Regions from separate parts of the Mumia flava genome, predicted to be linked through region 1. Evidence: predicted binding sites of a transcription regulator. Region 1 holds the regulator's gene; each other region holds the start of a gene.
What was found. Region 1 encodes LexA, which represses DNA repair genes until DNA is damaged. Its sites were predicted from a motif close to TCGAACANNTGTTCGA; they were not measured.
Positions count from the first base shown of each region.

Region 2: ruvC (crossover junction endodeoxyribonuclease RuvC) is a predicted target of LexA. The motif match lies at 3,159-3,174, and genes of this name have one in related genera.
Region 3: CLV56_RS00485 (HNH endonuclease signature motif containing protein) is a predicted target of LexA. The motif match lies at 5,345-5,360, and genes of this name have one in related genera.
Region 4: CLV56_RS05710 (HNH endonuclease signature motif containing protein) is a predicted target of LexA. The motif match lies at 2,677-2,692, and genes of this name have one in related genera.

Region 1 covers NZ_PGEZ01000002.1:474,626-482,098, forward strand. The annotation lists gene CLV56_RS16320 (sugar phosphate isomerase/epimerase family protein) at 1-793, opposite strand, end outside; gene CLV56_RS16325 (ATP-binding cassette domain-containing protein) at 844-1,605, opposite strand; gene CLV56_RS16330 (ABC transporter permease) at 1,602-2,621, opposite strand; gene CLV56_RS16335 (sugar ABC transporter substrate-binding protein) at 2,651-3,682, opposite strand; gene CLV56_RS16340 (ROK family transcriptional regulator) at 3,826-5,001, shown strand; gene lexA (transcriptional repressor LexA) at 5,117-5,830, shown strand; gene CLV56_RS16350 (SRPBCC domain-containing protein) at 5,987-6,532, opposite strand; gene CLV56_RS16355 (ArsR/SmtB family transcription factor) at 6,529-6,912, opposite strand; gene CLV56_RS16360 (ATP-dependent DNA helicase) at 7,164-7,473, opposite strand, start outside.
Region 2 covers NZ_PGEZ01000001.1:75,460-82,932, reverse strand. The annotation lists gene pdxS (pyridoxal 5'-phosphate synthase lyase subunit PdxS) at 1-825, shown strand, start outside; gene CLV56_RS00420 (DUF6891 domain-containing protein) at 832-1,398, shown strand; gene pdxT (pyridoxal 5'-phosphate synthase glutaminase subunit PdxT) at 1,395-1,994, shown strand; gene CLV56_RS00410 (YebC/PmpR family DNA-binding transcriptional regulator) at 2,055-2,816, shown strand; gene CLV56_RS00405 (CsbD family protein) at 2,898-3,071, shown strand; gene ruvC (crossover junction endodeoxyribonuclease RuvC) at 3,191-3,772, shown strand; gene ruvA (Holliday junction branch migration protein RuvA) at 3,769-4,413, shown strand; gene ruvB (Holliday junction branch migration DNA helicase RuvB) at 4,428-5,495, shown strand; gene yajC (preprotein translocase subunit YajC) at 5,636-5,983, shown strand; gene CLV56_RS00380 (adenine phosphoribosyltransferase) at 5,980-6,519, shown strand; gene CLV56_RS00375 (RelA/SpoT family protein) at 6,713-7,473, shown strand, end outside.
Region 3 covers NZ_PGEZ01000001.1:88,369-95,841, forward strand. The annotation lists gene thrS (threonine--tRNA ligase) at 1-503, opposite strand, end outside; gene CLV56_RS00460 (DUF1254 domain-containing protein) at 589-1,143, opposite strand; gene CLV56_RS00465 (DUF1214 domain-containing protein) at 1,140-1,727, opposite strand; gene CLV56_RS00470 (carboxymuconolactone decarboxylase family protein) at 1,744-2,343, opposite strand; gene CLV56_RS21415 (GmrSD restriction endonuclease domain-containing protein) at 2,426-3,652, opposite strand; tRNA gene CLV56_RS00480 (tRNA-Val) at 3,803-3,874, opposite strand; gene CLV56_RS00485 (HNH endonuclease signature motif containing protein) at 4,045-5,340, opposite strand; gene CLV56_RS00490 (aminotransferase class IV) at 5,504-6,337, opposite strand; tRNA gene CLV56_RS00495 (tRNA-Gly) at 6,434-6,505, shown strand; tRNA gene CLV56_RS00500 (tRNA-Cys) at 6,550-6,620, shown strand; tRNA gene CLV56_RS00505 (tRNA-Val) at 6,662-6,736, shown strand; gene CLV56_RS00510 (ATP-binding protein) at 6,865-7,473, opposite strand, start outside.
Region 4 covers NZ_PGEZ01000001.1:1,202,412-1,209,884, forward strand. The annotation lists gene CLV56_RS05680 (TetR/AcrR family transcriptional regulator) at 1-241, opposite strand, end outside; gene CLV56_RS05685 (ester cyclase) at 315-770, shown strand; gene CLV56_RS05690 (DUF3237 domain-containing protein) at 767-1,213, shown strand; gene CLV56_RS05695 (putative quinol monooxygenase) at 1,274-1,576, opposite strand; gene CLV56_RS05700 (TetR/AcrR family transcriptional regulator C-terminal domain-containing protein) at 1,672-2,292, shown strand; gene CLV56_RS05705 (lipopolysaccharide assembly protein LapA domain-containing protein) at 2,296-2,562, opposite strand; gene CLV56_RS05710 (HNH endonuclease signature motif containing protein) at 2,733-4,196, shown strand; gene CLV56_RS05715 (protein-L-isoaspartate O-methyltransferase family protein) at 4,150-4,818, opposite strand; gene CLV56_RS05720 (hypothetical protein) at 4,884-5,573, opposite strand; partial or broken gene CLV56_RS21350 (PGPGW domain-containing protein) at 5,577-5,750, opposite strand; gene CLV56_RS05725 (putative bifunctional diguanylate cyclase/phosphodiesterase) at 5,792-7,473, opposite strand, start outside.

The DNA.
Region 1 (7,473 bases):
CCCACAGGTCGCGCCAGACCGCGAGGTCGTTGGACAGCCCGCGGGCGACCACTGCCGAGGAGAACGACTCGAACGTCACCGGACCTTCGTACCCGATGTCGGCCAGTGCGTGGAAGAACCCCGCCAGGTCCAGGTGCCCGGAGCCGAGGTAGCCGCGGTGGTTCTCCCCGACGTGCACGTACCCCAGGCGCTCCCCCGCGAGCCGCACGGGGCGTACGAGGTCGGGCTCCTCGATGTTCATGTGGTAGGTGTCGAGGTGGATCACGACGTTGTCGCGCCCGATGTCGTCGGCGAGCCGCAGCGCGTCCGCGCACGTGTTGACGACGTTCGTCTCGTACCGGTTGCAGATCTCCAGACCGAGCGTCATCGCCCGCTGCGACGCCTCGTCGGCGAGGCCCTGGAGCACGGTCACGACGTTCGCGCGGCCGCGCTCGCTCAGCGGCGCCCCGTACTTCCCGAGCGCGGAGTAGAGCGCTCCGGTCAGCAGCGTGCCGCCGAGCCCCTGGGTGATCCGCAGCGACTCGTGCAGCAGCTCCTCGCCGCGCGCGACGACCGCAGGGTCGTCGCTGGAGACGTCGGCGTCGAACGCGAGCCCGCGCGAGCAGGCCACCGACAGCCCGGCCGCCTTCAGCTGCGCCGCCGCGAGGTCGACGTCGAGGTTGAGCGAGTCGTGCAGCGACAGCTCCAACAGGTCGAACCCGGCCTCGCGGGTCTGCTCCACGGCGTACGCCACCGAGGCGGGCGACGTGTCGCCGGCCCAGACCAGGGCGTGGATCCCGAGCGGGTTGGTCATGACAGCTCCTTGGGTAGAGGCGGCAGCACAGCGGTGCGGCAGCGCAGCGCTCAGGCGGCCTGCGCGCCGGTGATCAGGGCGACGATCTCCTCGCCGGTGGTCTCGGACGTACGGCGTCCCGCGACGCAGCGACCGGCGCGCATCACCCAGACCTGGTCCGACAAGCGCATCACCTGGTCGAAGTTGTGGCTGATCAGCAGGACCGCGGTGCCGTCCTCGCGGAGCTTGCGGATCAGCGCCTCGACCCGCGCGGTCTCCTGCACGCCGAGCGCGGCCGTCGGCTCGTCCATGATCACCAGGCGCGCGTCGAAGCTCGCCGCCCGGCAGATCGCCACGGCCTGACGCTGTCCGCCGGACAGCCTCCGTACGCGTGACTTCACCGCCGGCACGTTCACCGCGAGGGAGGAGACCATCTCGTCGGCGCGACGCCGCATCGTGCGCCGGTCGAGGATCGCGACCGGGCCCCACCCGCGGACGACCTCGCGGTTGAGGAAGAGGTTCTGCCAGACCGTCAGGTCCTCGACGAGCGCGAGGTTCTGGTGCACGGTCTCGATCCCGAGCTCGCGCGCCTCCTCCGGGTTCTTCGGGGCGAGCTCGTCGCCGTCGAGCGACATCGTGCCGGAGTCCGGCTTGTGCACGCCGCAGATGCAGCGCACGAGCGTGGACTTGCCGGCGCCGTTGTCGCCGACGATCGCGGTGATCTCGCCGGGCCGCAGGGCGATGTCGACGTCGCGCAGCGCACGCACGTTGCCGAACGACAGCGAGACGCCGTCGACCTTCAGCAGGGGCTGGGTCAGGGTGCTGGTGCTCATTTCTGGAACCTCGAGATCAGGGCCGCCAGGACGACGACCGAACCGACGGCGACGGGCTGGTAGTACTGCGAGACGCCGAGCAGCGTCAGGCCGTTGGTGAGCGCGGTCAGCAGCAGGGCGCCGAAGACCGGGCCGATGATCGTGGCCCGCCCGCCCATCAGGCTGACGCCACCCAGCACGACCGCGGCGACGGCGTTGAGCAGGAACTGCGTGTTCGCGGCGGGCTCCGCGGCGCCGACCCGGGCGATCAGCAGGATCGCGGCGAGACCGGCGAGCGTGCCGGACAGCGAGTAGACCGCGATCTTGATCCGGCTGACGATGATGCCGGTCGCCGAGGCCGCCTCGGCCGAGCCGCCGGCGGCCAGCACGTGCGTACCGAACCGGGTGTGGAACAGCAGCCCGTGCGCCAGCAGCGCCACGACGAGGGCGACGACGACCGACCAGCCCACGACGCCGACGCCCTGCGTCGACAGCCGCAGCAGGAACTGGTCGATCACCGTCACCGGCTTGCCGTCGGAGATCACCAGCGCCAGGCCCGAGGCGACCGAGAGCCCACCCAGGGTGACGATGAAGTCGGTGATCCGCCCGACGCCGATGATGAAGCCCTGCACGAGCCCGAAGGCGAACCCGCTGGCCAGCGAGGTCAGGATGCAGACCCACAGCGGGGCACCGCCGGCGAACACGACGCCGAACATCACCGCCCCGAAGGTCATCGTCGAGGCGATCGCCAGGTCGATCCCGCCGGTGGCGATCACGAACGTCTGCCCGACCGACAGCACGACGAGGATCGCCGCGGCCGACAGCATCGCGCGGACGTTGCCCTCGGTGAGGAAGGTCGAGTTCAGCAGCTGGAACACGATCACCAGCGCCACGAACCCGACGGGTGCGGCCAGCTCGGCCCAGCTCCCGCCGGCGAGGAACCGGCGGACCGCCGACTCGCGCGGGGCGTCGTCGTCACCCTCCGCACCAGCCCTTACGGGCGGTGCTGCCGGGTGCACGGATCCTGGAGACGTCATCTGGTCCTCCTGGTATCAGGGTCGCGGCGTCAGTCGGTCAACGCGTCGAGCGGGTTGTCGAACGACTCGAACGGCTCGGGGAACTTCTCGAGCGCACCCGCAGCCTTGTCCTCGGTCACCAGCGCGACCGGCGAGGTCACGGTGTCCGGGAGGTCCTCGCCGGCCATCGCGGCCTGGCACGCCTGGACGCCGAGCTGACCCACGGCGTACGGGTACTGCGCGACGGTCGCCTCGAGGTCGCCGGCCTGGACGGCCTTGATCGCGTCCTCGTTGCCGTCGACGCTGATCACGGCGACCTGCCCGGTCTTGCCGGCGTTGGCGACGGCGCGGGCGATCCCGAGGCCCATGTCGTCGTTGGCCGCGAAGAAGCCCTTGATGTCGGGGTTGGCGGTCATCAGGTCCGTCGCGGTCGTCAGAGCCTTCTGCCGGTCCCAGTCGGCCGCCACGACGGGGAGCGTGTCGAGCGTCCCCTCCACGGCGTCGGTGAACCCGGTGACGCGGTCGTTGCTCGTGACGTCGCCGGCGAGTCCGCCGATGATCCCGACGGTGCCGCTGCCGACGACCTCGGCCATGTGCTCGCCGGCCAGGCCGCCCGCCTGCACGTTGTCCGTCCCGACGTAGGTCGCGGGGTCGACGCCGGCGGCCTCGGCCGCGTCGGCATCGATCGGCTGGTCGATGTTGACGATCGGGACGTCCTTGGCGCCGACCTGGGCCAGGCCCTGGACGAGGTTGTTGCCGGTGATCGGATTGACGATGTAGCAGCCGAAGTCCTGCTGCGACAGCGCGCTGAGCCGCTCCGCCTGGCCGGTGGTGTCGGTGATCGACTGCGCGGCCTGGACGGTCACGTCGACGCCCGCCTCGTCGGCCTGCGCGTCGATCCCGTCCTCCATCGTCTGGAAGAACGGGTTGTCCAGTCCCTTGATCACCGCGGCGACCGACTGCGAGCCCGAGTCCGAGCCCGACGCCGAGTCGTCGTCGCTGCCGCAGCCGGCGGCGACGAGCGGGAGCGCAGCGACGGCGACGACCGCGATGCGCAGCTTGGTGGTGTTCCTCAGGCTCATGGCCCCTCCTTTATGTGATGTACGAGACGTTAAGACGGTATTAATGGCTATGTCAAGACATAAATCAAGGTTGTTCTGTCTCGGCTAGTACGGATATGGTGTTCCGGACCAGCAGAAGGAGTGGCCTGCAGAAGGAGCGGACCGTGCCAGGACTCGATCTCAGCGACGGAGCCGGCGAGCTCGTACGCCTCGTCCGGATCCACCCGCCGATGACCCGCGCCGAGGTCGGCGCCGTGACCGGGTGGGCCCGCGCGACCGTCAACGGCCGGATCGACGAGCTGCTCGAGCACGGCCTGCTCACGACCGCCGGGCCGATCGAGGGTGCGCGGGGCCGGCCCGCGACGCGGTTCCGGCTGCAGGCCGGGCGCGGCACGCTGCTCGTCGCCGACGTCGGCGCGTCCGCCGCGCGGGTCGCGGTCTGCGACCTCGACGGGCACGCGATCCGGACCGACCGGGTCCCGATCGACATCTCCGCCGGACCGGACGCCGTCCTGGCGACGGTCACGGGCGCACTCGACGCGCTGCGCTCCGACGACGACCCGCCGTTGTGGGGCCTCGGGATCAGCCTGCCCGGGCCGATCGAGCACGCGAGCGGACGCGTCGTGTCGCCGCCGATCATGACCGGCTGGGACGGCCTCGTGGTCCCCGACCTGCTCGAGCCGCGCTACGGCGTGCCGGTGCTCGTCGAGAACGACGCCGATGCGATGGCCTGGGGCGAGCACGTGATCCGTACGCCCCGGGTCGACGACCTGCTCCACCTCAAGGTCGGTACGGGCGTGGGCGCCGGGCTCGTCGTGAACGGGCGGATCGTGCGTGGCGCGAACGGCGCCGCCGGCGACCTCGGACACACCCGCGTCGCTCCTGTGCCGGGACGCGCCGAGGCGCCGCTGTGCCGGTGCGGCAAGCTCGGCTGCGTCGAGGCGTACGCCGGGGGCTGGGCGATCGCACGCGACCTCGCCGCCGACGGCGAGCAGGTCGACACGCTCGGCGACGTCCTCGCCCTGATCGCCCGCGGCAACCCGAACGCCATCCGCCGCGTCCGCGACGCCGGCCGGATCCTCGGCGCCGCGCTCGCGCACGCGGTCAGCCTGCTCAACCCCTCCGACATCGTCGTCGGCGGCCAGCTCGCCGTCGCCGGAGAGCACCTGCTCAGCGGGATCCGCGAGCGGATCGCCGCCGACTCGCTCCCCCTCGCCACCTCCGAGCTGCGGATCCGGATCGGCGAGGCGCCGGACACCGCCGGGCTGATCGGCCTCGCGGACGCGCTCGCGGGGTGGGTGTTCAGCCGCGAGCGGCTCGCGGACGTGCTCGCGCGCTGATTCGGCCGCGGCGGGGCGCGCGGCGGGCGCGCGCGTACGGCCGGCCGTTCGACACGCCGACACGCGGTCGAACATATGTTTGATCGTGTCGGTGGTCAGGTCTAGTGTCAGCCGCATGACCAAAGCCGAGGTTTCGGAGCTTCCGGACGGGCCCCCGGACGCGAGCGGGCTCACCCCACGTCAACGACGCGTGCTGGAGATCATCCGTGAGTCGATCGAGCAGCGGGGCTACCCGCCGAGCATGCGCGAGATCGGCGCCGCCGTGGGTCTCGCCAGCGTCTCCTCGGTGGCGCACCAGCTGAAGGTGCTGGAGCGCAACGGGTTCGTGAAGCGCGACCCCAATCGTCCTCGCGCCCTCGAGGTCTTCCTTCCCGACGTCCTCGCGGCGCGCAAGTCGATCGGCGACGCCCTGGACTTCGGGTTCGACGAGACCGACGCCGGCGACGAGAAGCCCGCCCCGACGTACGTCCCGATGGTCGGGCGGATCGCTGCGGGCGGTCCGATCCTCGCGGAGGAGCGGGTCGAGGAGGTCATGCCGCTCCCCCGGACGCTCGTCGGCGACGGCACGCTGTTCATGCTCGAGGTGCGCGGCGACTCGATGGTCGACGCGGCGATCTGCGACGGCGACTACGTCGTGGTCCGCCAGCAACCCACGGCCGAGAACGGCGAGATCGTCGCCGCGATGCTCGACGGCGAGGCGACCGTCAAGACGCTCCAGCGCAAGGCCGGCCAGGTGTGGCTGATCCCCCACAACGAGGCGTACGACCCGATCGACGGCACCGACGCCACCATCCTCGGCAAGGTCACCACGGTCCTGCGGCGCGTCTGACCCCACGCGTCGCAGTTTCGGCAGGCGTGAGGCCATCCCCGGCCTCACGCCTGCCGTTCTGCGTGCGGGACGAGACCCCGCCGGTCGAGCCCCATTCGTGCTGCGGCCGCACCGACGGGGCTACGCCCTGCATCCCGGAGCGGGGTCAGGCCTCCCTCAGACCAGCCGGCCGTACGCTGCCTCGAGCTCCTCGATCCGTGTGGCGTCGAAGATGTCCGCGTCGTCGCCGTCGAGGCTGGCGACGAGCGCATCGAGACACACGTGGTAACCGGTGGCGGTGCTCGCGAAGCCTCGCGGGCCGGGCTCGGTCGCCCGGACGGTCACGGCGAGCCGCGTCCCCGCGTCGGTCGGTGCCAGCTCGAAGGTGAGGTGCTCGGAGTCCCAGGTGAACGCGAACACCCGCGGCGGATCCCACGTCAGCAGCGTCCCCGGCAGGACCGCGTCGTCGAGGTCGAGACCCGAGGCTTCGATCTCGTCGCCCGCCTGCTCGATGGCCTCGGGCCAGAACGCGATCCGCAAGCTCGCGCCCTCGACCCGCTGGCCGATGATGTCGGCGGGGAACCACGCCTTCAGGTGCTCGGACTCCGTGATCGCCCGCCACACCTTCTCGGGCGGGTGCGCAAGGTCGCGGGTGTAGCGCAGCACGACGGAGTCGCCCTCACGGCTGATCGTGCCGAGCCGCGCGGTCGTCGATTCGGTCATGACGTCTCCTCGGTCAGGTCGTTGGTCTCGTACGGCCGATCGTCGGGCCCGTCGTACGGCCCGCTGTCGGGCATCGCGTCGAGGTGCTCGGTCAGCGCATCCAGGCGGTCGGCCCAGATCTCGCGGAACGGGGCGAGCCATGCGTCCAGCTCACGCAGCCGATCCGGCACCAGCGCGTAGTGACGGCTCGGCCCGTCGACCCGGAACCGGACGAGCCCCGCACCGCCGAGCGCCTTGAGGTGCTTGGACACGTTCGGCTGGGCCGTCCCGAGCACGTCGACGAGCTCGCCGACGCTGCGCTCGTGGTGCGTGAGCAGGGCGAGGATGTCGCGCCTCGTCGGGTTCGCGAGCACGGTGAAGACATCCGGTGAGCCGGCCATGCGACGAGCATGCACTCCACGGCATATGCCTGCCAAGGAATACAGACTCAGCTGTAGCGCTCTGCATCCCGCTCCCCCGCACCGCCAGCCGCCTCCCGCGCACATGCACGTTTGCGTTGCCGGCAACGGATCCTGGTTCCGGGCAACGCAGACACGCGCGATTCCTCGGTGCCCGGATCGTGTTTGCGTTGCCGGCAACGCAAACACGCAGGCGGCGGGAGTGAGGACGGCTCGACGGGCGAGTGGTCCGCTCAGCCGGCGGGTGCCGCCGCGTCCAGACGGCGGAGGGCGCCGAGCACGACGCCGCGGTCCGTGGTCCGCCACATCGGAGGCATCGACGAGGCGAGGAACGAGCCGTACCGCGCGGTGGCGAGACGCGAGTCGAGGACCGCGACCACGCCCCGGTCGTCGCTGCGCCGGATCAAGCGTCCCGCGCCCTGCGCGAGCAGCAGCGCAGCGTGGGTCGCAGCGACCGTCATGAACCCGTTGCCGCCGCGCCGCTCCACCAGCCGCTGCCGCGCACTCATCAACGGGTCGTCGGGTCGCGGGAACGGGATCCGG
Region 2 (7,473 bases), on a different contig from region 1:
GTGATCATGGACGTGGTCACGGCCGAGCAGGCCAAGATCGCCGAGGATGCCGGTGCGGTCGCGGTCATGGCGCTGGAGCGGGTTCCGGCCGACATCCGGGCCCAGGGCGGTGTGGCTCGGATGAGCGACCCGGACCTGATCGATGGCATCGTCTCGTCGGTCTCGATCCCGGTGATGGCGAAGGCGCGGATCGGTCAGTTCGTCGAGGCGCAGGTCCTGCAGTCGCTCGGCGTGGACTACATCGACGAGTCCGAGGTGCTGACGCCCGCCGACTACACCCACCACATCGACAAGTGGGGTTTCACCGTGCCCTTCGTGTGCGGCGCGACCAACCTGGGCGAGGCGCTGCGCCGCCTGACCGAGGGGGCGGCGATGATCCGCTCCAAGGGCGAGGCCGGCACCGGTGACGTCTCGAACGCGACGACCCACATGCGCTCGATCCGGGCGGAGATCCGCCGGCTCCAGAGCCTCGCGCCCGACGAGCTGTACGTCGCCGCGAAGGAGCTCCAGGCCCCGTACGAGCTGGTCCGCGAGGTGGCCGAGGCCGGCCGCCTCCCCGTGGTGCTGTTCACCGCGGGTGGCATCGCGACGCCGGCCGACGCGGCGATGATGATGCAGCTCGGCGCCGAGGGCGTGTTCGTGGGGTCGGGCATCTTCAAGTCCGGCAACCCGGCCGAGCGCGCTGCGGCGATCGTCAAGGCGACGACGTTCTACGACGACCCCGACGTGATCGCGAAGGTCTCGCGGGGCCTCGGCGAGGCCATGGTCGGCATCAACGTCGAGGACGTCCCCGAGCCGCACCGGCTCGCCGAGCGCGGCTGGTGAGCCTCGGTGCCGTTCTTCTCGGCGCCGAAGCTGTCGGCTGACGACGCGCTGAGGTCGTACGCCCGGGTGCTGGTGCGCTCCGGTCTGCTCGGTCCGGACGCGTGCGTCGCCGAGGTCGCGGAGGCGGCCCACGAGGACGCCGGTCGCGACGACGCCGAGGAGGTGGCCCGCGGTCTCGTGGCCTCCGAGCGCGCGGCGCTCGCCGCGGACGTGGCGTCCTGGCCTGCGCGGACCGACTACGACGCGCTCGTCGAGGCGTTCGAGGTGCTCGAGTCCGACGGTGTTCGCGTCCTCGTCGGGGTCGACGACCACTGGGCCGCGGCAGCGGTCGTACGGTCCGGGGAGTCCGGGCTGGAGGGCGTGGTGTGGTTCACCCCGCCGGACGTCTGGCACGCGGTCGAGCACGGCATGCTGGAGGTGAACGCCTGGCATCCCGACGGCGCGAACGTCGCCGACGGCGACCCGCTGTGCGTGCGGGTGATCGAGGCGATCGCGTCCGCCGGCCTCGCGGCGCGCTTCGACGAGGGCCGGATCGAGGTCGCGGCGTCCTGGCGGCGCCGGGTGGGGGAGTGAGCGCGCCGCGGATCGGCGTGCTGGCGCTGCAGGGCGACGTGCGCGAGCATCTGCGGATGCTGACCGACGCCGGTGCGGAGCCGTTCGGGCTGCGCCGACCGGCGGAGGTGGAACGCTGCGACGGGCTGCTGATCCCCGGTGGGGAGTCGACGACGATCGACAAGCTGTCGCGGATCTTCGAGGTCCGCGACCCGATCCGTGCCCGGCTCGCCGAGGGGATGCCGGCCTTCGGCACGTGCGCGGGCATGATCATGCTGGCCGACCGGATCCGCGGCGGTCTGCCGGACCAGCAGACCTTCGGCGGGCTCGACGTGACCGTGCGGCGCAACGCGTTCGGCAGGCAGGTGGACTCGTTCGAGACGGAGCTGGACGTGGCGGGCCTGGCGGCGCCGATGCACGCGGTCTTCATCCGGGCCCCCTGGGTGGACGAGGTCGGCGAGGGCGTCGAGGTCCTGGCCTCGGTCGACGCCGGCCCGGCGGGGCAGCACCCGGTCGTCGTACGGCAGGGTGCGGTGCTGGCGTCGTCGTTCCACCCGGAGTTCGGCGGGGACGACCGGCTCCACCGGATGTTCGTCGACACGGTGCGGGCCGGATAGGATCGTAGGCGGCCGTGAGGACGGCCGAGCCAGTTCGAGGACGAGGGATAGGTGGGTGTCGTGTCCGGTCACTCCAAGTGGGCGACGACCAAGCACAAGAAGGCCGCCATCGATGCCAAGCGCGGCAAGCTGTTCGCCAAGCTGATCAAGAACATCGAGGTCGCTGCGCGCACCGGAGGTCCCGACCCCGACGGCAACCCGACGCTGTACGACGCGATCCAGAAGGCGAAGAAGCAGTCGGTCCCGAACGACAACATCGACCGCGCCGTCAAGCGCGGCGGCGGTCTCGACGCCGACGCCGTCGACTACCAGACGATCATGTACGAGGGGTACGCCCCCGGCGGCGTCGCGATCCTGATCGAGTGCCTCACCGACAACAAGAACCGTGCGGCCATGGAGGTGCGCACCGCGATGACCCGCAACGGCGGCTCGATGGCCGACCCGGGCTCGGTGTCGTACATGTTCCACCGGAAGGGCGTGGTGATCGTCCCGGCGGACCAGGGTGACCGCACGCTGACCGAGGACGACGTGCTCGAGCCGGTCCTCGACGCCGGGGCCGAGGACGTCAACGACCTGGACGGGTCGTTCGAGGTCGTCAGCGAGCCGGGCGACGTGGTCGCGGTGCGGACCGCGTTGCAGGACGCGGGCCTCGACTACGACTCGGCGGAGGTGTCCTTCGTGCCGTCGATGACGGTGGAGGTCGACGCCGACGGCGCGGGCAAGGTCGTCCGGCTGATCGACGCGCTCGAGGACTCCGACGACGTCCAGAACGTCTTCACCAACTTCGACGCCTCCGACGAGGTCATGGCGCAGGTCGGCTGACGGCCGTCTGCGCCGCGCATGCTTGCGCGGCATCGTGGGTACGTCAGTCCTGACATCCCGCGGACCGAGGAGATGAGTCGCATGGCCGCCGACGACAAGATGAAGAACACCGCCGAGGACCTCGAGGGCAAGGCGAAGGAGGCCGCGGGCAAGGCCCGGGGCGACGAGCAGCAGGAGAACGAGGGCAAGGGCCAGCAGGCCAAGGCCGACCTCAAGAAGGCCGCCGAGAACGTCAAGGACGCCTTCAAGAAGTGATCCGAGGGGCCGCGCCGGTCCTGCTCGATCCGAGCGGGGCCGGCGCGGCGCGTCGCAGCCGAACCGCCGGCCGGTCGCGATAGCGTGTCGAACACGTGTTCGCTGTCGCGGGAGGTTCGATGCGTGTCCTCGGGGTCGACCCGGGCCTGACCCGGTGCGGCATCGGCGTGGTCGAGGGTCGGGTGGGGGCCGCGTTGAGCGCGGTCGCGGTCGAGGTCGTCCGCACCCCGGCGAGCGACGAGGTCGCTCAGCGGCTGCTCGCGATCGAGGTCGCGCTGTCCGACGCACTGGTCCGCTACGAGCCCGACGTCGTCGCCGTCGAGCGCGTCTTCTCCCAGAACAACGTGTCCACCGTGATGGGGACCGCTCAGGCCAGCGGGATCGCGATGGTCGCGGCCGCGCGGCGCGGCCTCCCGGTCGCGCTGCACACGCCGAGCGAGGTCAAGGCCGCGGTCACCGGCAACGGTCGGGCCGACAAGGCCCAGGTCACCGCCATGGTGACGCGGCTGCTCGCCCTCGAGACCGCTCCGCGGCCGGCTGACGCCGCCGACGCGCTGGCGCTGGCGATCTGTCACGTCTGGCGCGGCACCTCGACCGGCCGGCTCGAGGCTGCCGCGGCCGCCCAGCGCCGTACGGCCGGTCCCGTCCGTACGGCCGCCGAGCCGCTCCGTTCACGACTGCCCGGGAGGTACGCCCGATGATCGCCCACGTCCGCGGCACCGTCGCCGCGACCACGCTCGACTCCGCCGTGATCGACGTCGGCGGGGTCGGCATGCTCGTCCGCTGCACTCCCGGCACCCTGGCCGGTCTGCGCGACGGCCGCGAGGCCCAGGTGTCGACCAGCCTGGTGGTGCGCGAGGACTCCATGACCTTGTACGGCTTCGCCGACGACGACGAGCGCGACACCTTCGAGCTGGCGCAGACCGCCAGCGGTGTCGGCCCGAAGGTCGCGCAGGCGATCGTCGCGGTCCTCGGGGCCGACGGGCTCCGGCGGGCGGTGGCGTCGGAGGACGTGACCGCCCTGACGAAGGTGCCGGGGATCGGCCGCAAGGGCGCTCAGCGGATCGTGCTCGAGCTCAAGGATCGCGTCGCGGCGGTCGTGCCGGGCGAGTCCGCGAGCGTCGCGGCCGGGGGAGCGGGCCCCGTCGCCGGCGGCGGCGACGCCGCCGACTGGCGCCCGCAGGTCCACGCGGCCCTCGTCGGCCTGGGCTGGTCCGCGCGCGAGGCCGAGAGCGCGGTCGTCGCGGTGGTCGACGTCGCGGCCGCCCAGTACGAGTCCGACGGCGCTGCCGACGTCTCCGAGCTGCTGCGTGCCGCGCTGCGCACGCTCTCGAGAGCCTGAGCCGGGGGAGCGGCATGGACGATCGTGACCTGGAGACCCGAGAGGCTGCCGAGCTCGAGGCGCGGCTCGTCGGCCCCGACGCCGACGGCGACGAGCGGGCGTACGAGGCGGCGCTGCGGCCGAAGACCCTGGACGAGCTGATCGGGCAGGAGCGGGTCCGCGAGCAGCTCTCGCTGGTGCTGACGGCCGCGAAGGGTCGGGGCCGCACACCCGACCACGTCCTGCTGTCCGGTCCGCCGGGCCTGGGCAAGACCACGCTCGCGATGATCATCGCGAGCGAGATGGGCACGTCGCTGCGCCTGACGAGTGGTCCGGCGATCCAGCACGCCGGTGACCTGGCCGCGATCCTGTCCGGGATCAACGAGGGCGACGTCCTGTTCGTCGACGAGATCCACCGGATGTCCCGGCCCGCCGAGGAGCTCCTCTACATGGCGATGGAGGACTTCCGCGTCGACGTGGTGATCGGCAAGGGGCCGGGCGCCACCGCGATCCCGCTGCAGATCCCGACGTTCACCCTGGTCGGGGCGACGACCCGCGCCGGCCTGCTGCCCGGGCCGTTGCGGGACCGCTTCGGGTTCACGGCGCAGCTGGAGTACTACGAGTCGGCCGAGCTGCACCGGATCGTGGACCGCTCGGCGGCGCTGCTGGGGGTCGACGTCACCCGCGACGGTGGGATGGAGATCGCCTCGCGGTCCCGTGGGACGCCGCGGATCGCCAACCGCCTGCTCCGTCGGGTCCGCGACTACGCCGAGGTCCGCGGCGACGGGACGGTCGACCTCGACGTCGCGCACCGTGCGCTCGAGCTGTACGAGGTGGACCGGATCGGGCTCGACCGGCTCGACCGCTCCGTCCTGGAGGCGTTGTGCCGGCACTTCGGCGGTGGCCCGGTCGGGATCTCGACCCTCGCCGTCGCGGTGGCCGAGGAGCGGGAGACCGTCGAGGAGGTCGCGGAGCCGTTCCTGGTCCGTCGAGGGTTCCTCGCTCGGACCCCGCGGGGCCGGATCGCCACCGCGGCCGCGTGGGAGCACCTCGGGCTCCGCCCGCCGGAGGGATCCGGCCCGGAGCCGTTGCCGATCGACTGAGCGCCGGGGCGGCGCGCGGCATCGCGTACGGCGACCGTCGGCAGTCCGACCTGCACCGATGGACCTGCACCGATGGACGTCGTCCAGGGTCTCCTCGCTAGACTTGTGCGGGTTCTCTCACCCAACCCCCTGGAGTCATCGTGGAGCTCGGTGCCCTGCTGCCGCTGATCCTGCTCGCCGGCGTTTTCTACTTCCTCATCATCCGACCGCAGAGCAAGCGGCGCCGCGAGTTCGTCGACATGCAGAGCCGCGTCGAGCTCGGCGCCGAGGTGATGCTGACCAGCGGCATCTTCGGCACAGTGACGGGGCTCGATGAGGACTCGATGGAGCTGACGATCGCGCCCGGCGTCGAGATCCGGGTGCACCGCAACGTCGTCGCGAAGATCCTGACCCCGACGTCGGGCGGCGCCGACGATCCCCGCCTCGACGACCCGGCGTCCTCCGACGACGACGCGCCGTCCGACAAGCGGGAGGAGAACGGGGCGTGACCCCCGCTCTCGACGACGTCCTGGACCGCCTGGTCCGCGACGTCGAGGACTGGCCCGAGCCGGGCGTGCTCTTCCGCGACGTCACGCCTCTCCTGGCGGATCCGCCGGCGCTGCGCGTCACGGTGGAGCGGTTGACGGAGCTGTCCTCCGAGCTGGCCGACGGTCCGGTGGACAAGGTGGTCGGCATCGAGGCCCGCGGCTTCATCCTGGCGGTGCCGGTGGCGCTCGCGCTGGGGGCCGGATTCGTCCCGGCACGCAAGGCCGGCAAGCTCCCCGCGACCACGCACCAGGTCTCCTACGACCTCGAGTACGGGTCCGCGACCCTCGAGATGCACACCGACGCCCTGGTTCCGGGGGAGCGGGTCGTGGTCCTCGACGACGTGCTCGCGACCGGCGGGACGATGGCGGCGGTCGACGAGCTCGTCGCCGCCACGGGCGCGGAGGTCGTCGGCAACGTCACGATGCTCGAGATCGGCCCGCTCGGGGGACGCAGCCGGCTTCCTGTCGGCCGTTTCGGCACCCTGCGTACGTACTGACCGGTGCGCGCGCCGCGCGCAGCACCTGGGGAGAGTGAGCGACATGAGTCCCGAGACCACGCGCCTGATCGCGCTCGTGCTGGCGATCGCGTTGGTGCTCGCGGGGGGCGCCACACTGTTCGGTGTGCTGTTCGGCTGACGTTGGGGACAACGCCGCGCGGGCTTGCGCTCCGGCCTAGGATGGCGGCCTACGATGGAGGGGGAGGTGCCGGTGGCTGATCGCGCTCGAACCGAGTCCGGACCGCGCAAGGAGTCCGTCCCGACCCCGGCGCGCGTGCGTTCCCGCCTGGCCCGGCTCGGCGGTGGCCGTGGAGGCTCGGACACCCCTGTCGTGCTCGACCCCCTGGTGCGGATCATCCGGACCAACCACCCCAAGGTCGACACCGGGGTCATCGTGCGGGCGTACAAGACGGCGGCCCGCCTGCACCGCGGTCAGAAGCGCAAGAGCGGCGACCCGTACATCACGCACCCCTTGGCCGTCGCGACGATCCTCGCCGAGCTCGGCATGACGCCCCCGACGATCGTCGCGGCGCTGCTGCACGACACGGTGGAGGACACCGCCTACACCCTCGACGAGGTCACGAAGGAGTTCGGCGAGGAGGTCGCGACGCTCGTCGACGGCGTGACGAAGCTGGACAAGGTGCGCTACGGCGAGAACGCCGAGGCCGAGACCATCCGCAAGATGATCGTCGCGATGAGCCGCGACATCCGGGTGCTGATCATCAAGCTCGCCGACCGCCTGCACAACATGCGGACGCTGCGCTACCTGCGCCAGGACAAGCAGGAGAAGAAGGCGCGCGAGACGATCGAGATCTATGCCCCGCTGGCTCACCGGCTCGGCATGAACACCATCAAGTGGGAGCTCGAGGACCTCTCGTTCTCGACGCTCCACCCGAAGGTCTACGACGAGATCGTTCGCCTGGTCGCTGATCGCGCACCGTCACGCGAGGACTT
Region 3 (7,473 bases), on a different contig from region 1:
CCGTCGGAGCCGGTCGAGCTCTTGAGCCCGATCAGCTCGAGCTTGTACGGCTCGTGGGCGAGCTCGGTGCGGGCCTCGTCGTCGTCGATCGGTCGACGGGAGAAGCGCTGGTTCGCCTTCACGATCTTGCGCATCCGCGACTCGATCTTCTCGAGGTCCTCGGGCGTGAACGGCTGCTCGACGTCGAAGTCGTAGTAGAAGCCGTCGGTGACCGGAGGCCCGATCCCGAGCCTGGCGTCGGGGAACAGCTCCTGGACCGCCTGCGCCATCACGTGCGCGGTCGAGTGCCGCAGGATGTCGCGCCCGTCAGGACTGCCGATCGCGACGGGCTCGACGGTCTCGCCCTGCCCGAGCTCGTACGACAGGTCCTTGAGCACGCCGTCGACCCGCGCGGCGATCACCGCCGGGTCGTCGGGGAACAGCTCCCACGCCTTCGTCCCGGGCGTCACCGTGTGCTCGGCCTTCGACTCGGGGCCGGCGACGACGACTCTCAGCTCGGACACGAAGATCTCCTCGGTTCGGTGCGGACGGATCGCCCTCGATGCTATCGGCTCGCTCGCTCGGGCCGCGCACCCCTTTTGCCGCGCATCACGCGGGCGCGCAGACGGCCGACGACCGGACGCGGTCGGCGTCGGCGAACGCGTCGTCGGTCGGCGCCAGGTAGCGCAACAGCGCGACACCGTCCGGGGCCGGGACGACGACGACCTCGACGTCCGAACCGGCCGCGCGCCGCGCCTGGTCCTCCTGGTCGGTGGTCGCCAGGAGCACCGTGACCTCAGGGTGCGGGTCGCCGTCGACGAAGACGACATCGGTGCGGTCGTCGTAGATGCTGAGCGAGTAGTAGCCGTCCCAGCCCGGCGCGCTCACCCGTACGGGGCCGTCGGACAGGTCCCAGACGCACGCGGAGTACGCGAGGTCGGGCGAGGACCGGACCACCTGCTGGTTCCGCGGGGTCACGCGCGGGGTGTGCAGCCAGGTGTTGCGACCGCCCGCGCTCTCGGCGATGCGGCGCTCGGCGACGCCCATCACGACCCGCGGCGCGGCGAGCACCACCACCAGGTGGGCGATCACGGCGACCACCACGGCGACCGCGAGCGGTGCCCACCAACGGCGCCGCGGCCCGGGGCTCTGCTCGGCGGTCATCGCGCGTCGCCGCACTCGACTCGCGTGATCGTGGGCACGGGCACCGTCGTCGGGTCGTCGAGCACGGAGGGTTCCGGCTCGTACAGGCGCAGAACGAGGTTGGGTCGGTCCGCCTCCCCCATCGAGAGCCAGTCGCCGTCCGGCGGTGCCGTCGCGGCCAGCTCGGCGGTCCACGCCCCGTCGGAGGCACGCGTGAGGCTGGTCGCGTCCACCGACGGCCGTCCGTCGTCGTTGTCGGCGAGGTACGCCCCGTCGTACAACGTGATCGACCACCACCGCGCCGGCAGGTCGGCGCCTGCGATCGCGTAGCGGCACGCCGCGTCGAGGTCGGTCCCGTCGTCGTCACCGAGCGCGACCAGGTAGACGGCCTCGCGCTGCGACAGCGCGAGCAGCCCCTGGATCGCCGTCGCCGAGCGGACGTACGGGTTCGCCTCGGTGCTCCCCCGGTCCAGGCTGATCGACCACGCACCGACCTTCGTCTCGCTGCTCCCCACGAGAGCGCCCGACAGCACGAGCGCAGCCGAGCCGACGCCGACGGCCAGGCCGACGCCGACCGCGAGCACCCAGCGCAGCGCGCGCCTCACCGCGGTGGGCCCGAGCTCACGCGTCGGCCGCCGGACGCCCGTAGGTCACGGCCGCGCGGACCGCATCGGGCACGCGCGCGGCGAGCCCCGCGTCCGGCCTCGCCCCGAGCGCGTCGTTGACCGTCGAGAACGCGAGCCGGAACGCCGCCAGACTCGTGGCCTCGAAGATCTCCCGGTCCGTCAGACCGACCGCGCGCAGGGCCTCGACGTCCTCGGCCGTCGTGCTGTTCGGGTCGCGCGCCACCTGCCGCGCCCAGTCGGCGAGTGCGCGCTCACGGGGCGACAGCGTGGGGATCCCGGGTGCGTCGGCGAGGACGCCGGCGGCGGTCTCGTCGTCGGTGAGGGCTGCGAGGTTGGCGCCCCAGGCGAGCGAGCAGTACGCGTCGCCGAGACCCGACGCGGTCGCCACCACGACGACAGCGATCTCGCGGTCGTCGAGCGTCGTGCCGGCGAGCAGGGTCGCGCGCACCTCGGTGAAGTCCGCGAGGACATCGGGACGCCAGCCCCACACCCGGGTCAGGTTGTTCACGTACCCGTCCGAGCGCAGGTCGTCCTCGTACGCGCTCGCGAGGGCCTCTGACTCGCGAGGCTCGGGAAGGAAGCTGGCAGAGGTCATCGGTGCTCCTGGCTCGGCCCTCACACGCTACTGCCGATCACGTGCTCGCGCGGGCGGATGCAACGAGGGTCGGGATGCGTCGTCACTCGCAGACGGTTCCGTCGGCGTCGCGGTCGTCGTACCACCCGTACTCGGCGTCCTTCCCGCGCACGTACGGCCCGTACCCGGCGTCGATCGCGGCCGTGCACGTGTCGAAGCGGGGGTCGGTCGAGCCGGTGCCGCGCCTCGTCGGCTTCCTGGTCGGCGTCGGTCCGGAGGTGGGCTCAGGGGTGCCGGTTCGGCCGCCGCCGAGCGGGACGGGCTCGGAGGTCGGGACGACGGTGTCAGGGCAAGCCGTCAGGACCCGTTCGATGGCATCGTGCTCCGCCCGGGTGACCCACAGGTCGTAGCGTGCCTTGACCGCGACCTGCCGCGCGACGTACGCACACCGGAAGTGCTTCGACGGTGGCAGCCAGGTGGCGGCATCGCCGTCGCCCTTCGAGGCGTTCGTCGGGCCGTCGACGGCGAGGAGGTTCAGCGGGTCGTTCGCCAGTGCCGTCCGGGCGCCGAGCCGGAGCTGCTGCCCGCCCTTCTGCCATGCGTCGGACAGGGCCACGACGTGGTCGATCTGGACGGCGGACGACGTGGCGGCACCGCGGACGAAGTCGATGCTCTCGCCGGTGTACGGCCCGTCGAGCCTGCCGGTGAGGACGACGCACCCGTGCGTCCCGGATTCCACGACGAGCTCGGTCAGGTCGCGCCGGAGGATGTCGTTGCGGGTGTCGCACCCGTTGCGGTCGACGTCCGCCCAGGCCTGTCCGAACTGGTCCCGGTCGTAGCCGGTCTTGGGTGCGCGTCCCTTCACCGGGAGGGTCGCGAGGAGTGCGAGTGCGGTGTCAGCGCCCGGCGTCGACGGGCTCACGGAGGTGGTGGGATCGCTTGGCTGCCGGGACGGCGACCCCGCGGACGGGTCGGACGGCGACGAGGTCGGGGCGGGTTCATCCGCGACGCTCGACGTCTCCGACGCAGCGATGCGGCCGGCCGGTTCCGTGTCCGCGACCGCACCGCCGACCACGATCACGGCGAGCGCCACGGCCAGTGCGGACACGCCCGCGACCCGGGAGCGCAGAAGCGCCCACCGGACGCGACCGCGGATGGTGGCGACGAGCGCGACGAGCAGGAGGACCAGCCCGGACATGATCAGGAAGCCCGAGAGCCCGCCGGAGGCCGCCCCCAGGGCGGCGAGTGCCGCCGACACCGTCCACCCGAGCCAGACGCTCCAGGTCGACTGCTGTCCGCGGTTGCGCGACCGATCAGGGGATGTCGTCATCGTGTCGCTGGTCCGTTCGTCGTGAGCGGTGTCGCGGGGCGGACGACACCGTACGCGAGGGGGTCGGTCGCCGTGATGGTTTCCGCGCACCGGGCCGGGTCGACGAAGCCCCTGCCTGCGACGTGCAGGTCAGGGGCTTGATCGTGCGGGTGGGCGATACTGGGTTCGAACCAGTGACCTCTTCGGTGTGAACGAAGCGCGCTACCACTGCGCCAATCGCCCGCATCATCCTGCGATCAGGACGTCACGGATACTAGCGCACGCGGGTCGGGAGATCGAACGCCGGGTCGACGCGCCGAGGGCAGCGCGTGAGGGCATCCCGAGGGCCGCCGCGATTCCTCGCAGGCGGGTGTGGCCGGTACGGTCCGGCGTCGGGGCGGGCAGGCTGCGTCTCAGGCGGCCTCGCGGCGCTGGGCCGAGTCGGCGGCGAGCCAGGCGCGATTGCGGGCGTGGAGCTGGTGATCCTCGAGCGCGCGGCCGCGCTGCCTTCCGGTCGTGAGGGTGAAGACGAAGCCCCGACGCCCGTCCGCCGTGACGACGAGGCGTCCGGCGTGGATGAGCTGGTGGCAACGCGGGCACACCCCGGGGAGGTTGTCGAGGTCGGTGGCGCCGCCGTCGCGCTCCCACCACTCGGCGTGGTGGATCTCGAGGCAGGTCCCGCCGCAGCCCGGGTTGGCGCAGATGCCGTGCTGCCGGGCGATCACGGCCGCGCGCTGGGCCGGGGTGGCGAGCCGCTGGGCCCGGCCGACGTTGAGGATGTCCGCCTGCGGAGTGGGCCCGTCGGTGAACCCGTCGAACAGCACGTCCGTCCTGTCGGCATCACAGGCCAGGTAGTCGAGCAGCCCCGGCCCGATCGGCCCCCAGCCCGTGAGCACCGGCCCGACGCCGCCGTGGTGAGCGTCGCCCCGGTGCGCCAGCTGGTCCGCCAGCCACCGCGCGTCGGTCATGACATGAATCTGAGGGCGGACTCCGCGATCCGTCGGCATCCCGTGCGCGAGGGCGGCGGCGACGAGATCCCCGAATGCGTCCACCCGTCGCCGGGCAGGCGACCGGTCGTCGTCCTCACCGCGTGGCGCCGAGGCGGCCTTCAGCCAGGAGGCGACCCGCGCACCGGTCGCGATGTCGAGATAGCCCGCCAGGTGCCAGCCGTCGCCGCACTTCGCCAGCGTGAGGTCGTGCTTCTCCATGCCCGTGGCCCAGCGGTCGTCGAGGCGCTCCGGGTAGCGCTGACGCTCGATCTCGTCGATCCGCTCACCGAGCGTCGCCGGATCGGCGTCGGAGGCCGTGTCCAGCAGCTCGTCGCAGACCTCGTCCATCACAGCGGTCCCGAGCCGGGTCAGACCTGCGGTGAACTTGCGCACGTGATCCAGGCGGATCCGGCCGGACCGCAGCGCATCACCGACCGCCGGCAGGCGCCGCATCGTACGCCCGGCGGACCGGCGGATCTTCAGCTGCTCCGGGGTCAGGCGCAGCTCCCGACGCGCCCAGCCGAGGGCGCTCGAGGCGCCGTCCTCGGCGTACGCCCCGGTCTCGTCGAGATGGTCGAGCGCGGCGGCCTCGAGGCCGGCGAGCCGGTCGGACGCGTCGCGGACGCGGCGCAGGAGATCGCGGGTCTGCTCCCCGTCGGCGAGTGCCATCGGCTGGGAGCACAGCTCGGAGACGACGGTGGACAGGCGCTCCACTGGCACGGATTCGAACATATGTACAGCATCGCAGAAGCCTCTGACAGAAGGGTTCTCGATCGCTCGCTCCGCTCGCGCCTCGAACAGCGTCCAGCGGGAGGACCGCCTCGCGCCTCGACCAGCGTCCAGCGGGAGGACCGCCTCACGCCTGGAGCAGCGGGGAACTCGGTCAGGGCTCCGGGTGGAGCGGAGCCTGGCGCGCCCAGATCGATGCGACCAGCTTCGTGACCGGTCCGGGCGCGGGCAGGTCCCGTTCGTCGACGCGGTGCACGGCCTGGACGTCGCGGGTGGTGCCGACCAGGAACACCTCCTCCGCTCGCTGGAGCACCTCGATCGGCTCGTCGCGCTCGACCACGTCGACCTCGTCGCGGCACCACTCGAGCACCAACGCCCGCGTGACACCGGCGAGGCAGCCCGACTCCAGGGTGGGGGTGACGAGCTGGCCGTCGAGCACGTAGAAGACGTTCGAGCCGGTGCCCTCGCACAGCAGCCCGGCGGTGTTCGGGATCAGCGCCTCGGTGGCGCCACGTGCCCGGGCGTACTCGATCATCACGGCGTTCTCGGCGTACGAGGTGGTCTTGAGCCCGGTCAGCGCGCCCCGCTCGTTGCGGGTCCACGGCACCGACACGACCGAGGTCGTCGGGCCCGGCCGCGTCGCCGGCTCGACGACGACGATCGCGGTCGGAGCGCCGCCGCCGCGAGGGGACCCCAACGGGCCCCGACCGGACGTGAGCGTGATCCGGATCCGCCCGAAGACGAGATCCTGACCAGCCAGGCACGAAGCCACTCCCGACCGCAGGGCGTCGAGGTCCGGCGCGTCGAGGCCGAGCCCGATCGCGGAGCGTGCGAGCCGGAGCAGGTGCCGCTCGAGAGCGAAGGGAACACCCTCTTCGACCTTCACCGTCTCGAAGACTCCGTCCCCGACGACGAGACCGTGATCGAGCACCGACAGGGCCGGTTCATCCGGCGATTCCAGCGTTCTGCCGTCGATCCACGCGCGCATGGCGACACCGTACCCGGCCGTGGCCGACCCCCCTGTTTGGACGCGTCCGTGCCATCCGCTAATGTTTCTTTCGCCGCCGGGGAAGCCCGGAAGCACGCGGACGTGGCTCAGTGGTAGAGCATCACCTTGCCAAGGTGAGGGTCGCGGGTTCGAATCCCGTCGTCCGCTCGGAGTGGGTCTGATGGCCCCTTCTCAGGCATCCGAGGATGTCCGGTGGAGTGGCCGAGAGGCGAGGCAACGGACTGCAAATCCGTTTACACGGGTTCAAATCCCGTCTCCACCTCGACTGGACCGCGAGGCTCCAGCGGGACCGCGAGGTCCTGAGGGCGATTGGCGCAGCGGTAGCGCGCTTCCCTGACACGGAAGAGGTCACTGGTTCAAACCCAGTATCGCCCACCAGCATCACCACAGAGGTCCCCGTCCGGCACTCCCGCCGGGCGGGGACCTCTGTCGTTCGTGCGCGCAGACGGGCCTCCGTCGGTCTCACGCTAACCGGGCGTCGGCCTTCCGTGGGCGGTCGTGCACGTTCAGAGCTCGATCTCGAACCACACCGTCGTGCCGACGCCGTCGAGCTCGGAGCCCCACCGGTCGGCGAGTGCCTCCACGATCTGGAGGCCCCGGCCGTGGACGCCGAGCGGGTCGACGGGCCGGCTGACGGGCGTCGGGCGCGAAGCGCCGCAGTCGCGGACCGTGGTGGTCAGGACGCCCCGGTCCAGCAGCACCCGGACCCCGCAGCCGGAGCCGGTGTGCATCACGACGTTCGTGACGAGCTCGGACAGGCAGAGCTCGGCCGCCTCCCCCGCCCGGCCGTCGACACCCCACGACGCCAGCGTGCTTCGCAGGAAGCGGCGGGCCTGCGGGACGGCGGCCGGTTCGGGCGCGAGCTCGTGGACGACGGCGCGCGCACCCGGTGGAACGGGTTCGTCGGTCAGGGCCGGGGCCGGTCGGACGTCTTCGCGCTGGAGACGACGCAGCGCCGCTCCGACCTCGCAGCCGACCGCCGCGAGCGCGCGCACCCGGCCCGGCCCGAACCGTTGCTCGCTGTCGAAGAAGAGGACGTAGCCGCCCAGGACCTGCCCGGACCCGACCACCGGAACGGCCGCCAGGGCGGCCGTGAGCCCGTCGCGCTGACGCTC
Region 4 (7,473 bases), on a different contig from region 1:
CCGCGATCGTGGCGAGCTGGAGATTCTCCTTCGTGGTGAACAGGGTCTGGATGCCGGACTTGCTCAGCCCGAGGTCCGACGCGAGCCGGCCGATGCTGAGCCCGTCGAGACCGTCGAGGGAGGCCAGGTCGACCGCGTGCCGGGTGATCCTGCGCCGGGTCTGATCCCCTCGACGCCGGCGACCGTCCGTCCGCGGGGTGCGCGCCCCGTCGCGTCTCTCGGCGGCCTCTCGCTCGCTCATCGTGCGACCTCTCTTGCATAATACGTACGAACGTACGTATGTTATCACCCAGTGCTCCGGATGGGGAGGAACCATGGACGAACGCGCGATGCTCGACCTGGCCGTCGGGCTGGCCGAGGCGAAGAGCCGACAGGACGTCGACGCGGCTCTGCAGCTGCTCCACCCCGCGATTCAGCTGGAGGCCCCGGCACTCGGAGGGCGAGCGCAGGGACGGGCGGAGAACGAGCGGGCCCTGCGCTGGTTCTTCACCGTCTTCCCCGACTACCGCGTGGAGCTGGCGGGACACGCCGCCGGCGCAGACGTGCTCGTCTGCTGGGGCACGGCGCACCTCACGATGAGCGGGGACCGGCTGGGCGTCCCGGCGGACGGCGCGCGCGTCGACCTCCCGGTGACGATCCGCTTCACGTTCGCCGACGGCCTGATCGCGAGCGAACGCTTCGACTTCGACCTCGCCACGCTCTGCGCGGGCTCGGGCGCGTCGACGGACGCCGTCCGGGAGCGGCTGTTCGGGACGGAGCGGGCGGCATGACCGCGCCGACGATCCATCCCGACCCACGCATCCGTGACGTCGCCCCGTTCAGTACCGCGCTGCTCTTCGACATCGTCGTCGACCTCGAGCAGCCGCTGTCGTTCGGACGCGGACCGCAGGGTCGCCGCATCCTCTTCGGCGCCGCGGGCGGCTCCTTCGTCGGCCCCCGGATGCGCGGCACGGTCTCCCCCGGCGGCGGGGACTGGACGACGTTCGACGATGACGGCACGATGCGGCTGGACGTCCGCCTCGCTCTGGTCACCGACGACGGCGCCCGCATCCTGGCGACGTACCACGGAGTCCGCGCCGGCGACTACTTCCGGACCGTCGTGCGCTTCGAGACCGGCGCCGAGCCGTACGCGTGGCTCAACGAGGTCGTCGCCCTGGGGTCGGGATACCTCGTCGACGACGGCGTCGCGTACCGCGTCGAGCACGTGCTCTGACCACGTCTGCTCGGCGCGCCCCGGCGGACCGGCTCGTACGACCCCGGCCGTGACTGCGCCTCAGTCGCGCAACGGTGAACCGAGGACGTCGAAGCGGAGCCCGCCGTTCTCGCCGGACAGCAGCGGCATCGCCTCCGCGATCGCCGCCTGGACACTGGCGAGCTGGAGGGAGGCGCGGTGTGCCTCCTCCGAGGTCCACAGCTCCGCGACATAGACCATGTCCGGCTCCTCGTCGTTGACGCCCACCTCGTAGAGAAGGCACCCAGCCTCCGCCAGGTCGGCGCTACGCCGCGTCAGCATCCCCACGAGCTCGTCGCGTCGTCCCGGGTGGGTGCCGAGTGTTCCGATGTTCGCGAACGTCATGATCAGAAGGTTATGCGCGGCCACCGACAGGGAACCCGCCAGTCGTCGCGGCCCCGGCGTCGGCTCCACCGCCGCCGGCGTGGGAGCATCGGGGCATGGCGCTGAGCCGGTACGACGTGCTCCGTGAGGCGATCGCGATCCTCGACGATCGTGGCCTCGGCGACCTCACGATGCGCAGGCTCGCCACCCGGCTGGACGTACGGCCGAGCGCGCTCTACTGGCACTTCGCGAGCAAGCAGGAGCTGCTCGCCGGCGTCGCCGACCGCCTGCTCGCCCGGATGGCGCCGGCGACCGCGACGGCCTGGGACGTACGGACCCGTGAGCTGTGCACGCACCTGCGCGACGCGCTGCTGGCGTACCGGGACGGAGCCGAGGTCGTCGCCACGTCGTACGCCTTCGCACTCGGAGCCCAGGCGCCGTACCGCGCGCTGGCCGACGCGCTGATCGACGGCGGCCTGACGCGACAGGACGCGGAGGCCGGCGCGTCGGTCCTGCTCCACTTCGTCTTCGGCTACACCGTCAACGAGCAGCAGCACCTCCAGGCGGCCAGCCTCGGCGCGATCCCGGGAGGAGAGCCCGACGCCGTCGAGGGTACGGAGCGGTACACGAGCGCGGCGTTCCTGCGTGGCGTCGACCTGATCCTCGACGGTGTGCGCAGCCAGCACGGCACGGCACCCACGGACGACGCACCCCGTACGTCCGACGAGGCGCGCTGAGCCTCACTTCCTGCGGCTGCGGATCCGGCGCTCGACGCCCCAGTAGACGATCGCGCCGACCCCGCTGAACACCAGCAGCATGATCCACAACGGCCACGTGAAGTCGAACCACAGGAACTCGAAGCTCACCTCGTCGGTGTTCTGCAGGATGAAGAGCAACGCCGCGAGCGCGATGACCGCCGGGATCCCGAACCGGCGAACCTGCTCCGAGGTCACCTGGGAGGATCCCGGCGTGCGCTCGGGATCCTGTGACGGGGCGGGATCGTTCACGGGCTGACCTCTCATTCCTGGCTCGTGGACCACCCTGTCAGAACGAGTCGGTCCACGCAGAGCCCGGCTCTCCCCAGGTCGCGTTCCATGTGCGTCCCGGGCTTCCCCCGAGGTTCGAACAGGTGTACGATTAGAGGGAGTCGGACGGATCGCGGCGAGGAGGTGCAGGGATGACGCAGAACGTCGACGCAGCCGGCGACGCGCGGAGCGCGCCGGACGTGGGCGCGGTGGTCGACGACCTCGCCGACGTCACGCGGCGGATCATCGACCTCCGAGCCTCGACCGACGGCCTCGACCGCGACGACGTCAGCCGTCTGATGCGGGCGGTCCATGCCCTCGAGCGCGCCGGCCAGGCGTTGGCCCTCGACCTGACCCGACGCGCGTCGCGGACGCGACCGGACCGCGCGGACGCCAGCACCTCCACCTCCGGATGGTTGAGCCGGCAGACCGGCGCGTCTCGACAGGAGGCGGGCCGGGACGCTCGGCTCGCCGAGGACCTCCCGGACGTCGCGCCCCAGACGCACCGTGACCTGGCCGACCCCGATCTCTCGAAGGAGAAGGCCGAGGTCGTCGCCGCTGCGATGCGCCGCGTCCACGGGCGTCTGAGCCCGGACGAGCGAGAGCGGGTCGAGTCCGATCTGCTCGCGAAGGCACGGCGCTACGACGTGGTGACGCTTCGGCGTGCGGCGAAGCGCGTCCTGGAAGCCATCGACCGGGAGTCGGCGGACCGCGAGGAGTCGGCGACGCTCGAGCGGGAGGAGCGCGCCGCCCGGCGCCGTGCCGCCGTCTGGCTACGACCGCCGGACGGGGACGGCATGGTCAACGGTGGCTTCCGTCTTCCGGAGCTCGAGGCAGAGATGCTGCGCACGGCGCTCGAGGCGCGGACGGCTCCGCGCAGTCCGGTCGTGGCGGGTGGCGCGGCGGGTGCGGTTGGCGCGGCGGGTGCGGATGGCGCGGCGGGTGCGGATGGCGCGGCGGGCGGTACGGCCGGCTCGGTCGGGGCTTCGACCAGCACGTCCGACCGCGACGCACGGGACTATCCGCAGCGGCTCGGCGCGGCGCTCTGCGATCTCGTGCGGGTGTTCCGCGACGAGCGCCAGCACGGCGGGACGACGGCGACGGTGGTGGTGACGACGGATCTGGAGACGCTCCGCGGCGAGATCGAGCGAGCGGGCACCACCTCGGCTGGCTCCCGCGTGTCAGCCAGGGAGGTCCGCCGGATCGCCTGCGACGCACGGATCATCCCCGCCGTTCTCGGCTCGCGCGGGCAGGTGCTCGACCTCGGGCGCAGTCAGCGGCTGTTCAGCGCGGCGCAGCGGACCGCCCTCGCTCTGCGGGACGGCGGGTGCGCGTTCCCCGGTTGCGACCGGCCTTCATCGTGGTGCGAGGCACACCATCGGACGCCCTGGTCCCAGGGCGGCAGCACCGATCTCGAGGACGGCGTGCTGCTCTGCGGTCACCATCATCGGGTGATCCACGCAGGCGAGTGGCAGGTGAGGTTGGCGCGCGACGGGCTGCCCGAGTTCCTGCCGCCCGCGCGGATCGACCCCCGGCGACGCCCACGGCGCAACGACCGGTGGCGACCTGTCACCCACCCAGCAGCGGCACGAAGCGGTACGCACCGTGCCGCGTGACCGTGACCTCCCCAGCGGCGTCGCGGACCACGCGAAGCATCTCGCCCCGGACCGGGATCACCATGATCCCCGGCGCCCCGACCTGCGCGACCAGCTCCTCAGGAAGGCGGTGTGGCTGCGCCGAGACGAGGATGCGGTCGTACGGCGCCCCGGCCGGCCAGCCGAGCTCACCCTCGCGCGCCTGGACGATGCGTGCCCGCCCGACCGCGGTGCCGTCCGTTCGCGCGGTGCCGTCCGTTCGCGCGGCGCCGTCCGTTCGCGCGGCGCGGGACGTCTCCGCCGCGTCGCGCGCGAGCACGCGGGCGACGGCGGCAGCGCCACGCTCGACCAGATCGGGCACGAGCTCCACCCCGACGACCTCGCCCGGCGCGCCGACCAGCACCGCGAGCAGAGCCGTGGTCCAGCCGGAGCCGGACCCGACATCGAGCACCCGGCCACCAGCGGGCACCTCGAGCAGCCGGAGCATCGCCTCGACCGTGCGAGGTTGGGAGTTCGTCTGGCCGTGCCCGATGGGGACCGGCCCGTCGTACTCCGCCGATCCACGCAGATCCTGCGGCAGGAAGTCCGCCCGCCGGACCCTGCGCATCGCCTCGGCGACCGGGTCGCGCGTCTCGACCATCATCGGTGTCCACTATCGTTCACGGCATGGACTGGCTGCTTCGCATCCTGCTCGTGATCCATCTGCTGTCATGGGCGTTCGTGGTGGGAGCCTGGCTCAGCCGGCTGCGCGCCCCGGTCCCGATCGCCAAGGGTGTCTCGCACGCCGCCGCGACCGCCCTGCTCACCGGCCTCCTCATGGTCGGCGTCCGCGAGATGGACGACCTCGAGGTCAACAACGCCAAGATCGCCGTCAAGCTCGTCGTGGCGATCGTCGTCACCGTGCTGGCGTTCGTCGCGCAGCGCCGGAACGACAAGGCTCCCGTCGGGATGGCCCACGCGATCGGCGGCCTCGCGACCGTCAACGTGCTGATCGCGGTGCTCTGGACCTGACGGGCCTCCGCCGGAGCTGACGCCCCCCTCGTCACCGTCGAGCAGGTCGCCGGTGCGGGGCGGATCACCATGCTCGAGCGCGTCGGCGTCCTCGAACGCCTCGGCGTCGTCGAGCACCTCGGCGTCGTCGAGCGCCTCGCCACGGAACCGTCGCACGCTGTAGACGATCAGCGTCAGAGCGATCAGGCTCGACAGGATCATGCTCGTGCCGGTCGCCCACCCCTCGAACGGCAGGTGCGGCCCGAACGGACCCCACTCGGGAATCTCCGGCCCGATCCACCAGATGACGCCGAACGCCATGACGCAGAACGCCGACAGGATGCTGGCGCCGATGCGGACCCACGTCTCGACCCCGTAGCGCGCCGCGTCGAAGGCCTTCTTCTTCATCGGGACGACCTGGCGGCGCGCCCACTCGTACCGGTTCGAGAGCACCGCCAGACCCGCGAAGATCATGAGCAGACCGGGTCCGGGCAAGACGAGCGCCGCGACGCCGGCGACGACGAGCATCCACCCGAGCATCTCCAGACCGGTCGCGCGCAGCCAGGACGCGAAGCTCCTCACCATCGACGGTCTCCCGAAGAACACACCCCCAGCATGCCAGGGGTTCAGTGAGCCGACCTCCGGCGCTGCTCCGCGGCCCACCGCACCAGGGTCGACGGGCTCATCGGACCGCCGAACAGATAGCCCTGCATCGCCAGGGCCTCGAACTCCTGCGCGGAGACCAGCGACTCGATCACCTCGACCTGGCTGCGACGCTCGATCCCCTCCACGACGGTCCGCAGACGCAGCGCCGCGGCCATCTGCAGCATCGACGCGAGGAACTCGGCGCGCCGGCGGTCGGCGTCGACCTCCGCCGAGAAGATCCGGTCGAGCTTGAGCGTGTCGACCGGCAGCCGCATCAGCCGCTCCATGGAGGAGAAGCCGATCCCGAAGTCGTCGACCGCGACCTCGATCCCGCCCGCGCGCAACGTGTCGAGCACGCCCGACGCCAGCGTGTCCTCGGAGATCACCTCCGTCTCGGTGACCTCCAACGTCAGCGAGAACGGCGCCAGCCGGACCCGGGTGCGTTCGACCGCATCGAGGAACCGGGGCGTCCCGAGCTGTCGTGCCGACATGTTCACCGCGATCGTGGTCCCGTCCGGCAGCGCACGCGACAGCTGCGGCACGTCCGCCCGGACGAGATCGAGCACCAGCTCGCCGAGCTGCTCGATCAGGTCGGCCGACTCGGCCAACGGGATGAACTCCTCGGGCGAGACCACCTCCCCGTCCTCCGTCCACCGTGCCAGAGCCTCGACCGCGAGCAGACCGCCCGTCGACGCCGAGACGATCGGCTGGTAGACCACCCGCAGCCGCTTGTCGGAGATCGCGGCCGCGAGGCGTTCGGCCAGCTCGAGCGACCGGAGCCGCTGCGTGCCCATCGCGGGCTCGTAGACGACGGTCCGGTCACGCCCGGTGCGCTTGCCCTCGTACATGGCGATGTCGGCGTTGCGGAGGAGATCGTCGACGTGGTCCGGCCCCGCGTCGTACGCGATCCCGATGCTGACCGAGATCGCCAGCGTCGCCTGCTCCGCACGGATCGGACGCGCCACGAGCTCGCGGACCTGCTCGGCGACGACCACCGACCGGGCCTGCGCGTCGTCACCGGTCACGAGGATCGCGAACTCGTCGCCGCCGAGGCGCGCCACGCAGACGTCGTCCGGCAGCCCGTCGGACAGCCGGCGAGCGATCCTTACGAGGGCCGCGTCCCCGCTGGGGTGCCCGAACCGGTCGTTGACCTTCTTGAACCCGTCCAGATCGCAGAACAGCACGGCGCGCCGCCCCTCGGTGGCCGCCAGCGTGTCGAGGAAGACCGCCCGGTTGACCAGCCCGGTCAGCGGGTCGTGCTCGGCGGCCTCCTCGAGGTCGCGGTTCATCCGCATCCGCGACAGAGCCTCCTCGGCCTGCTGGGCGATCGATGCGATCGCCTCGGCCAGGCTCAGCGTCGCGTCGGGCGTGCCCGGCATCGGCGCCACGACCAGCCAGCACACCTGGTCGCCCGTGATGAACAGGCGGCGCACCTCGTCGCCCTGCGGCATCGTCGTCCACAGGCCCGACTCGGTCGGGTCGCCGAGACGTCGGACCCCGGCATCGATGATCTCGAGGATCTGGTCCTCCGACGCGGCCGAGTGCAGTGCGCGCGCCGTACGGAAGAGCACGTCGAGCCGACGGGCGGTCTCGCGCTGGCGGGTCACGCCGTTCACGGCGACCAGCACGATCACCAGCGCCGGGGCCACGGCCAGCAGGGCCC